Regions from separate parts of the Glutamicibacter sp. 363 genome, predicted to be linked through region 1. Evidence: riboswitches for the same ligand, from Rfam matches in the RefSeq annotation. Region 1 holds a riboswitch; each other region holds the start of a gene.

The links. A riboswitch is a leader RNA that binds a small molecule or an ion and turns the genes downstream of it on or off. The one in region 1 is predicted to bind S-adenosylmethionine.
Region 2: another riboswitch for S-adenosylmethionine. It lies ahead of ACT3UA_RS17820 (acyl-CoA dehydrogenase family protein); the one in region 1 lies ahead of ACT3UA_RS04790 (O-acetylhomoserine aminocarboxypropyltransferase/cysteine synthase family protein).
Region 3: another riboswitch for S-adenosylmethionine. It lies ahead of ACT3UA_RS15025 (ABC transporter ATP-binding protein); the one in region 1 lies ahead of ACT3UA_RS04790 (O-acetylhomoserine aminocarboxypropyltransferase/cysteine synthase family protein).

Annotation. Positions count from the first base shown of each region.
Region 1 covers NZ_JBQSYR010000005.1:133,751-137,037, reverse strand. Annotated here, with positions in the region: gene ACT3UA_RS04795 (cystathionine gamma-synthase) at 1-767, opposite strand, end outside; gene ACT3UA_RS04790 (O-acetylhomoserine aminocarboxypropyltransferase/cysteine synthase family protein) at 764-2,074, opposite strand; SAM riboswitch class I at 2,195-2,285, opposite strand; gene ACT3UA_RS04785 (LysR family transcriptional regulator) at 2,524-3,287, opposite strand, start outside.
Region 2 covers NZ_JBQSYR010000043.1:9,873-13,159, forward strand. Annotated here, with positions in the region: gene ACT3UA_RS17815 (acyl-CoA dehydrogenase family protein) at 1-393, opposite strand, end outside; gene ACT3UA_RS17820 (acyl-CoA dehydrogenase family protein) at 427-1,653, opposite strand; SAM riboswitch class I at 1,708-1,798, opposite strand; gene ACT3UA_RS17825 (GntP family permease) at 2,278-3,287, opposite strand, start outside.
Region 3 covers NZ_JBQSYR010000026.1:30,063-33,349, forward strand. Annotated here, with positions in the region: gene ACT3UA_RS15020 (aliphatic sulfonate ABC transporter substrate-binding protein) at 1-458, opposite strand, end outside; gene ACT3UA_RS15025 (ABC transporter ATP-binding protein) at 521-1,333, opposite strand; SAM riboswitch class I at 1,339-1,446, opposite strand; SAM riboswitch class I at 1,712-1,811, shown strand; gene ACT3UA_RS15030 (acyl-CoA dehydrogenase) at 1,828-3,162, shown strand; gene ACT3UA_RS15035 (LLM class flavin-dependent oxidoreductase) at 3,227-3,287, shown strand, end outside.

The DNA.
Region 1 (3,287 bases):
CGCAATCCCAAGGTCTTCAGGCCGCGTGCGGCCAGGTAGGAATCCTGCGGGCCGGCCACCGCGCCGCCGGCGAATTGCTGGAAGCCGACGGCTTCGGCCAGCGCCTGGCCACGGAAGAGGTGATCGGCGACGATCACCGCGCCGCCGAGCACATCCGAGTGTCCCCCGATGTACTTGGTGGTGGAGTGGACCACCGCGTGGGCCCCGAAGTCCAAAGGCCGCTGCAGGTAGGGAGTGGCGAAGGTGTTGTCCACTACCAGCAGGGCGCCGTGCTCGCGGGCGATGTCCGCCCAGCCGGCAAGATCGGCGATGCCCAGCAGCGGGTTGGAGGGAGTCTCCACCCAAAGCAGCGCGGTGTTCGGGCGCACCGCTGCGCGCACCGAGTCCAGGTTGGTGATATCCACCGCAGAAGAGGTGATGCCCCATTTGCTGTGCAATTTGGAGATCAGCCGGTTGGTGCCGCCGTAGCCGTCGGCGCCAAGGACGATGTGATCGCCGGGTTCGAGGACCGCACGCAGCAGTGCGTCTTCGGCGGCGATGCCCGAGGCGAAGGCGAACCCCGCGGCTCCGCCTTCCAGGGCGGTGAGCTGCGCTTCGAAGCCATCGCGGGTCGGGTTCGAGCCGCGGGAGTATTCGTGCCCGGAGCGCAAGACGTTGATTCCGTCCTGGATGAACGTGCTGGTTTGGTAGATCGGTGGGACCACGGCTCCGGTGTGCGGGTCTTTATGCTGGCCGGCGTGTACGGCGAGGGTGTTGAAGCCGCTCATGATGCTCCTTGGGTTTGCGGGGCCAGGGCCCGGTTTAGTGCGCCGTCCAGCGCTTGGGTGAGGTCGGCGAGCAGATCGGCGGGGTCTTCAAGCCCCACCGAAATGCGCAGGGTGGAGGTGTTCAGGCCCGCGGCGAGAAGTTGCTCCGCGGAGAGCCGGCAGTGCGTCATGGTGGCCGGGTGGGCGACCATGGTGCGGGTATCGCCCACATTTGCGGCCAGGGAAATCAGCTGCAGCCCGTCGATCACCGGGGACACCAGCGAGGGGTGGGCCAGTTCGATGGCCAGCACGCAACCGGTGCCCTTGGGCGTGAGCTTTTTGGCCAGCTCGTGGCTCGGGTGGGCCGGCAGCGAAGGGTGGTGGATGGCCGCAATGCCCGGGTGATCTGCAAGTTCCTGGATCAGGGTGCTCACGCTGCGCTGCACGTGTGCGGCACGTACCGGCAAGGTTTCGATGCCGGTCAGAATGCCTTGGGCGCTGGCCGGGGCCAAGGCCGGCCCCAGGTCGTGCAGGAATTTGGAGCGGACCAGCATGGCGTAGGCGGCCGATCCGTGGCGTTCAAGCAGCGAGGCATTGTTCAGCCGCACTCGCGGGGCGGCGATTTGCGGCCAGCGGGTGGAATCCGAGAAATCGAACTTCCCCGAGTCCACGACCACGCCGCCGAGCACCGAGCCGTGTCCGGCTAGCCCCTTGGTGGCCGAGTGCACCACAATGTCGGCGCCAAAATCCAGCGGGCGAATATTCAGCGGGGTGGCCAGCGTATTGTCGACGACCACCGGAATGTTGTGCTCGTGCCCGATCGCCGAGATAGCGGGCAGGTCCGCCACGGTGCACAGCGGGTTGGAGACGGACTCCAGGAAGAACGCCCGGGTGTCTTCTTCGATGGCCCCGGCCCAAGCTGCGGGGTCGGCCTGGTCGACAAAGCTGACCCGGATGCCGAAGTCGGAAAAGGTGTCGGTGAACAGGTCCACGGTGCCGCCGTACAGCGAGGAGGAAACCACGATGTGCTTAGGACCCTGGGTCAGGGCAAGCAGCGAGAGCGCAACGGCCGACTGCCCCGAGGCGGTGGCTACCGCTTGGGCTCCGCCTTCAAGGGCGGCCACCCGCTGTTCCAGGATGGCCACGGTGGGGTTGCCGGTGCGTGAATAGGTGAAGCCGGACTGGCGCAACGCGAATTTTTCGATCGCTTCTGCGTGCGATTCGAACTGGTACGCTGCGCAATTGTGCAGTGGCGGCAGCATCGGGCGGAAATCTCCGCTCGGACGATACCCTGCATGGACCGCGTCGGTTCCTTGGCGTTGGCTCATAGCTCCTTCTCGTTTCTGATCCACGAGAGAGTGCACCGAACACCCGGCGACATACCGCCCCTCGGCCGACCTGAGGCCACAACGGTACGAAGCATGGCGCCTTATGGCACGTTCGGAACTGCTCCATCGTTCCTGGCATTAGCACCTTTCGGTTTCCCGATGGTTGCTGCGACGTCTACGAGCCAGATCTCTCGGTCGCTCTTGATGGGTTGTTGTTCTTCCATGGTTGGACATCGGCATCCGGCGGCGCAAACGACGCCCACACCCGCGCTTCATACAGGGGCACCTGGCTTCACATCCCGCGCCAGTCCCGTAATGGGGCCCGGCCCGCAGTCCCTTTGTGACGCGCGGCAACCGCCAGAATCCTTGAAGAGCCAGGGTTTTGCGCAACTATTATGTCGCCGGCGGTCCGCCAAATGACACGGTGTTACGTCTTGGGGCCCGGGGATTCAGTCCAGGAGCTCAACTCCGAAGCTTGAGACGACCGAGCGCACCTCGTCCAGATAGCGCCGCGCTTGCTCGGTCAGCGGAATCGCTGCATGGTCGATCCAGCCGATCTCGATGCGCTCATCGACATCCAGCGGGATGGCGACGATGGACGGGTCCAGCTCGTCGCTGATGATGCCCGTGGAGATGGTGTACCCGCCCAGGCCGATCATCAGGTTGAAAATCGTCGCGCGGTCCGAAACCTGGATTTCGCGCTTGCTGGAGCTGGTGGAGAGCACTTCCTCGGCGAAGTAGAACGAGTTGTTCGCACCCTGGTCGAAGGTCAAGCGCGGCAGGTCTTCGAGTTCCTCGAGCGTCACCCGCGCCCGGGAGGCCAGCGGGTTGCTGCGCGAAATGAAGATGTGCGGATCGGCGAGGAACAGGGGGTGGAATACGAGCCGGGACTCGCGCAGCAGCTTGTCGATGACCTTCCGGTTGAAGTCGTTGCGATAGAGGATGCCGATGTCGCTGCGCAGGGTGCGCACGTCCTCGATGATCTGTTCGGTGCGGGTCTCGCGCAGCGAGAATTGATATTCCTCGGCCCCGCTGGCCTGAACCATCCTGACAAACGCATCCACCGAGAAGGAATAGTGCTGCGTGGAGACGCCGAGCAGGCGACGGACCGAGGGACGCCCGAGGTAGCGATGCTCAAGCAGCTCCACCTGCTCCAGAACCTGCCGGGCATAACCAAGGAATTCTGCTCCCTCGGCGGTGAGCGTCACTCCCC
Region 2 (3,287 bases), on a different contig from region 1:
CTTCACGGTGCCGATCTCGGTCCAGGAGTTCCCCACCAGCTCCCCCGCGGCGAAGCGGGCCAGCCATTTGTCGCGGCCCGGCCCCGGAGCGGCGACCAGGCGGTCCTCGACGAAGGCGAAGTGCGCGCGCAAGGCCTGAGCGATGCTGGAGTCCGCGGCGGCCAACTCCACGAGCAATTCGAAGAGCTCGGCCAGGGTGGCCCCTGCCCCGCCGTGGGAGATCGGGACGCGCAATGCGCCGAAGCCAGCGGCGGCCAGCTCGGCCACCTGCTGGTGCGGCAGTTCTCCGCTCCGGTCGCGTTCGGCGGCGCCGTCGGCGATCTTTGCAAAGTGCGGGGCGAAGCGTTCCTTGAGTTGGGCAAGGCGATTGCGCGAGATGGCAAGTGCAGTCATCAGTTCGGTCCAATCCGTGGGTGGGGGTGAGGTTTAGGTGTAGAGCGAGAGCGGCTGGGTTTCCCCGCGCAGGAAGTACGCGCCGACCTCGATCTTCTTGTAGTCCACCGGGTCATGCAGCGAGTGGGTGCGCACATTGCGCCAGAACAGATCCAGGCCCACATCATTGTGCGTCGAGGAGGAACCGGTGACCTCGAAGATGCGGTTGGCGACCTCCACGCCGATCTCGGTGGAGACCACCTTGGCTTCGGCGATTTCCACCGCCAGCGCTGCGCGTTCAGGCTGGGTGACATTCCCGGCCTTGGCCAGCAGCGCATCGAACTTGCGGCCGAGCTTCTCGGTCAGGGCGGCCACCGCGGCGGTGCGCGCCTTCAGCTCGCCCACGGTGCGCTGGAAGACGACGTCCTGCGAGTAGGTCACCGCCGCCGAGAGGAACCAGGCGTTCTTGCGGCCCAGCAGGATCTGCTTGCCGCGGGCCAACGCGCCCTCGGCAATGCCCAGGTAGAAGTTCGCGAAGGCCAGCTGGATCCCGGGGGTGAGCAGGGTGGACACCGGCTCGTCGGTTACCGCCCCGAGCAGATCGGCGGCCTCGATGCGCACGTTGTGGTACTTCAGCGAGTTCGAGGCACTCAAGCGCTGGCCCAGGTAATCCCAGTCATCAACGATTTCCAGCCCTTCCCGGTCGCGCGGGAGGACAAAGGCCAGCACTTCGCCGTGGCGCGCTCCGCTGGCGACTTCGGCGTTCACGACGATCACCTCGCCGACTCCGGAGCCGGTGGAGAAACGCTTGGCTCCGTTCAAGCGGTAGCCATCGCCCTCCGCGGTGAGCGTCAGCTGCGGGTCCACCGGATTCACCGAATCGCCCCAGAGCCAGCCGCCGGCCACGGTGCGCTGCCACCACTCGGCCTGGGTTTCGGCCGGAGCGTAGAAGGCGATGCCGGACTGGTTGATGTAGTGGTAGGCCAGCAGCTGGGAGATGGACCCGTCGGCCGCGGCCAGGATGCGGATGGTTTCAAAGGCGGTGGCCCAATGCGCTCCGGCTCCCCCGAATTCGGCCGGAACCAGCAGGTTCAGCAGACCGGCTTCGCGCAGCAGCTGCACCTCGGCGAAGGGCTGCTCGTTTTTGCGGTCGCGCTCCAGCGCATCGGCGGCCAGTGTGGCCGCGACCTGGCCGGCGATCTCGCGCCAGTGGGCGAGCTCGGCCTCGTCTGCGCTCCCGGTGTAGGGAACGCGGGGCAGTTGCGTGCTCAGTACGGTCATTTTCGTTCTCCCTTAGAGTCTTGCTCCGAAGGAAGCAGAAAGTTGCTTTCTGCTGATCCATCGAACCTGGCGTTAGCACTAGCTGCCGAATGCAGGCTTGCTGCGGCGTCGTCGAGCCAGGTCTCTCAGCCGCTCTGGATGGTTGGTACTTCGAGTGAAACACCGCGGCATGAGCGGATGGAAGGAGCACGTCATCCGACGGAATAGTCGGTCAGAAGTCGTCACAAAGCGAGATTTCCGGCGGACTTGGACCGCCCCGAAGGCGCTGGGACGCCGTCATACTTCTGGAGGTTACGTCATCGGCGATCGGAGAGCTTGATATCCGGATCCAGCATCAATCGACCGGGCACCTGTCAGGGGGATCTCGGTTTCTCAATTAGCCGACAGCGATAAGCGTCAGCGAATGCGGGGGTGGATCATGGATCCAGCGATCAGGCATCCCAGATGGCCGGATTGCCGGTCATTGTTCCCATGCCCGTAATCCTTGCCAGCAAGTCAATGGGGAAAGCTGGGCTGTGCTCGAAGTTGCAGCCTTGCCTATTGCGGCCATCCCGCCAGTTAAACCAATAACCGCGCCATCCACTGATGGCGCGGTTATTGGTTTATGCAGGCTTCTTGGATTTACTAGAGCAGGAATGCCCCGAGGATCCAGACGGTAGCAAATGCGGCGGTGCCCTGGATGGCGGTGGCCACGCTCAAGGTCTTGTAGGCCGTGATCACCGGGATGCGGCTGAGCTGGGAGACCACCCAGAAGTAGGAATCGTTGGCATGCGAGACGACCATCGCGCCGGCGCCAACTGCCAGGACACTGAGCACCATGCCCAGTTCGGAGTCCAGACCGAGGGATCCGAGCATCGGGGCGACCAGCGCCGAGGTGGTCACCATCGACACGGTGGATGAGCCCTGCGCCGACTTCAATGCCGCGGCGATCAGGAATGGCACAGCCAGTCCGAGACCCAAGCCGCTGAGCGAATCGGAGAGGATCGTGGTCAGCTCCGAGGCTGCCAGCACAGCACCAAAGGCTGCGCCGGCACCGGTAATCAGCAGGATGGGCGCCGCGGTGCGCACGGCTTCGTGCATCTGCTCGTTGAAGTCGGCAAGCTTCTTATTGCCGTTCAGCAGCAAGGTCGCGGCGAGCAAACCGAAGATCAGCGCGATCACCGGGGTGCCGATGAAGGACAGTGCTTCCAGTGCGGCGCCTTCGCCGAAGGGATGCGATGGAAGCTTGGCAATCGATGCCGCGCAGATCAAGACCAGCGGAACGAGGATCGGCAGGAAGGCCAAGCCAGGGCTTGGCAGCTTGCCGAAGCTTGCACGCAGCTGCTCGTAATCGAGCTCGGAGATGTCGTTCTCATCCTCGGATGGCAGCGGAGTCCACGTGGACTTGTTGAAGCGGCTGGCATAGAACAGCCCGGCCATGGCCGAGACCACTGCCACCGGCAGGCCGATGGCGATGATCAATCCGAGGTTGTCGGCGATGCCGATGGACTCGGCGGCTGCCAGCGGTCCTGGGGTCGGCGGGACCATGGTGTGGGTGGCATACAGGCCGGTCATCAAGGCAATGGAGGTGGCCAGCGTGGAAACACCGGTGCGCAGGGTGATGGCCTTGCGCAGGGAGTTGAGCACCACGTAGC
Region 3 (3,287 bases), on a different contig from region 1:
AAGTAGGGGTCGGTGCCCTTGGTGGCCGCGACCTGTTTGCCCTCAAGGTCCTTGACCGACTTGATATCCGAGTCCTCGTTCACCACTAGGGCGGACCATTCGGGCTGCGAATACAGCGAGATGGTCTTGATAGGTGAGCCGTTGGAGCGGGCCAGCAGTGCTGCCGAACCGGCGGTGGATCCCACATCCACGGCATCGGCGCGCAGCGCCTCGTTGGCCTTGTTCGAGCCGGCCGACTGGATCCATTCGACGCTGACCCCTTGTTCCTTAGCGGCGGCGTCCAGCCACCCCTTTTCTTTCAGGACCAGGCTCAGCGGATTGTAGGTGGCGAAGTCGATGGACAGCGTCTGGCCGTCGGCTGCGGCGTTCTCGCCCGCGCATCCGGTCAGCACCAGGGCCGAAATGCCAAGCGTTGCTACGGATAGTGCGGCGCGACGGGAAAAACGATTCGAGAGCATGGAAAATCCTTGATTTGTGCGAAGGGAAGGCCCGCGGGACCAAATGAGTGCGGTAGAAAGTGCTAGTGGTTCGTCGGATCAACGCCGAGCAGGCTCAGCAGCGCTGTGCGGTGGGCGACGAATTCGCTGCTCGTATGGCTGCGCGGGTGCGCCGCGGACAGGACTCGATCCTCGATCACAGTCGCCGAGGCCTGGCCCTCGGGTCGGCCCAGCACGACGATGCGGTCGGCGAGAGTCAGCGCCTCATCGACGTCGTGGGTCACCAGCAGCACGGTAGTCGGGAAAGACTTATGGATGGCCAGCAGCAGATCCTGCATTTTCATTCGGGTCAGCGCATCGAGCGCACCAAAGGGTTCGTCGAGAAGCAGGACGCCCGGGCGCCGGGCCAACGCGCGAGCAAGCGAAACCCGCTGAGCCATGCCCCCGGAAATTTCACGTGGGCGCAGATCTGCTGCGTGGCTCAAGCCGGTCAGCTCCAGCAGCTCGGCGATCAGCTGGCGCCCGGATTGCTTGTCGGTTCCCGGCGCAAGGCCGATGGACACGTTGTCTCGGACCGAGCGCCAAGGCAATAGCCGTGGTTCCTGGAATGCAACGGCGCACCGCTCATCTATCCCCGTCACGGCGCGGCTTCCGATGACCACCGACCCGGTGGAGGGGCGGTCCAGGCCGGAGGCCGCCCGCAAGAGAGTGGATTTGCCGCAACCGCTTGCGCCGAGAATTGCAACAATCTGGCCCGCTTCGAGGCGCAGATTCACGTCGCGAAGCACCGTGTTGCTTTCCTTCTTGGCGGTGAAAGTACGCGATAGCTCGAGGAACTCCACGTCGAGCGCCGTTGCGCTTTGGACGGTCTCGGGCAAGGCAAAGGCTGTAGTCATTTTCATCTCCATCGTTCCTGGCGGTAGCACCGGACACCGTTTGGTTTATTAACCGTGTGTGGTGGTTGCTGCGGCGTCACAGAGCCAGATCTCTTAGCCGCTCGGGATGGTTACACGACTATTACAGGCCTTCGAACGATTTCAATGCAAATCTTTCGTAACATGAAAAATATTCGATAGATGCGTCACATCATCGTGATGTTTCGATTTTTATTTCATCAATCGCGTATTTGGCCGAAAAATCGCTAAACGCTAGGTATTGCGTTCGACCTCGCTAGGCAAGTGCTGTCCTTGATGCATTTCAATCTCCATCCGCACACGACGAAATGTGACTAACCGGGTTGATGGCGATGTAAACCTCAGGCTACAAATGATTACGAACCATCCAGAGCGACCGAGAGATCTGGCTCGTCGACGTCGCAGCAACCACCCACCAAATATTGGCGCGGGACGGTGCTACAGCCAGGACCGATGGAAAGAATTGAGGACTTCCGATGTCATTTGGCGATCCCGCTGGCGACTTTAATGCGCTCAGCGACCCGTCTATTGCGGGTAGCGCGGTGGGGCTTGACGACCTTCCACAAGAACTTCCTACCCGGCAGCTGCTGAAGATCACCCCGGGCCCCGGCGCTGACGAGCAGTATGAACGGCTTGCCGGCATTTTCCGTCCGGTATTCGCGCAGATCGCCTCGGGTGCAAGAGAACGCGACCGGCAGCGGATCCTGCCATTTGAACAGGTTGGCTTGCTGAACCGCGAGCGCTTCGGTGCGCTGCGCCTGCCGGTCGCCGACGGCGGCCACGGGGCACGCTTGAGCGATGTCTTCCGGCTGCTCATCGAATTAGCCGAGGCGGACTCGCATGTGGCCCAGCTATGGCGCGCGCATATTGCCTTCGTGGAAAACGCGGTGCGCCTGGAAGATGCGCAGCTCCGCAGCAAATGGGTTGCCCGGATCAGCTCCGGGCAGATCGTGGGCAACGCCTACACCGAGGAAGGCGGCAACGCCCTCGGGTTGCTCAACACCAAGGTCACCGAGGAGGGGTCGCGCTGGCTGGTCAACGGGCGGAAGTTCTATTGCACCGGCACCATCTTCGCCGACTGGACCACCGTAGCGGTGGCGCACCCGCAACTCCCAGGGCGCCAGATCGCGGTAGTTTCCACCCAGCACAGCGGCGTGAAAATCCTCGATGACTGGGACGGTTTCGGCCAACAGCTCACCGGTACCGGCAGCACCGAATTCCACGAAGTTCCGGTGGACACCTTCATGCCGGAGGACCCCACGGATCCGGAAGCCGCGATCTTCCAACTCGTGCTCATGGCGGTACAGGCCGGAATCGGACGCGCGGCACTGAACGACCTGCGCTCCTCGGTGCAGGCGCGTACCCGCAGTTTCAGCACCGGCACCGGAGTTCCGGTGCACCGCGAACCGCAGGTATTGCAGCTCGTCGGCGAGGTCTCCGCCGAAATCTTCGCCGCGGAGTCCGTGGTCATGGGCGCGGTGCTGGAGGTCGAATCAGCCATGGCAGATGCGAACCTGAATGCCGAGGAGCGCTTTGCCGTGTGCGAACTGGCGGCCAACCGCGCCCAGACGATCGTGCAGCCGCTGGTCATCGGTGCGACCAGCAAGCTCTTCGACGCGCTGGGTGCATCCTCCACCCGCAATAGCTGCAATATGGACCGCCACTGGCGCAACGCCCGCACCATCGCGACGCACAATCCGGCGATCTACAAGGCGCGCATCGTGGGGGACTACGAGATCAACGGCGTGCAGCCCCAACGGCTGTCCGTCACCGGCACGGTAACCGGAGCAAACCGGTTCTCCGGCAGCTAGGCAACACTCTTCGAACACTGATTTTTAGACTTACCAGATTTCTTCTATGGATAGGGGCACACCAATGAGCGAGAACAAGCGCGAAATCCTTTTTAACGCCTTTGATATGAACTGCGTAGTGCACC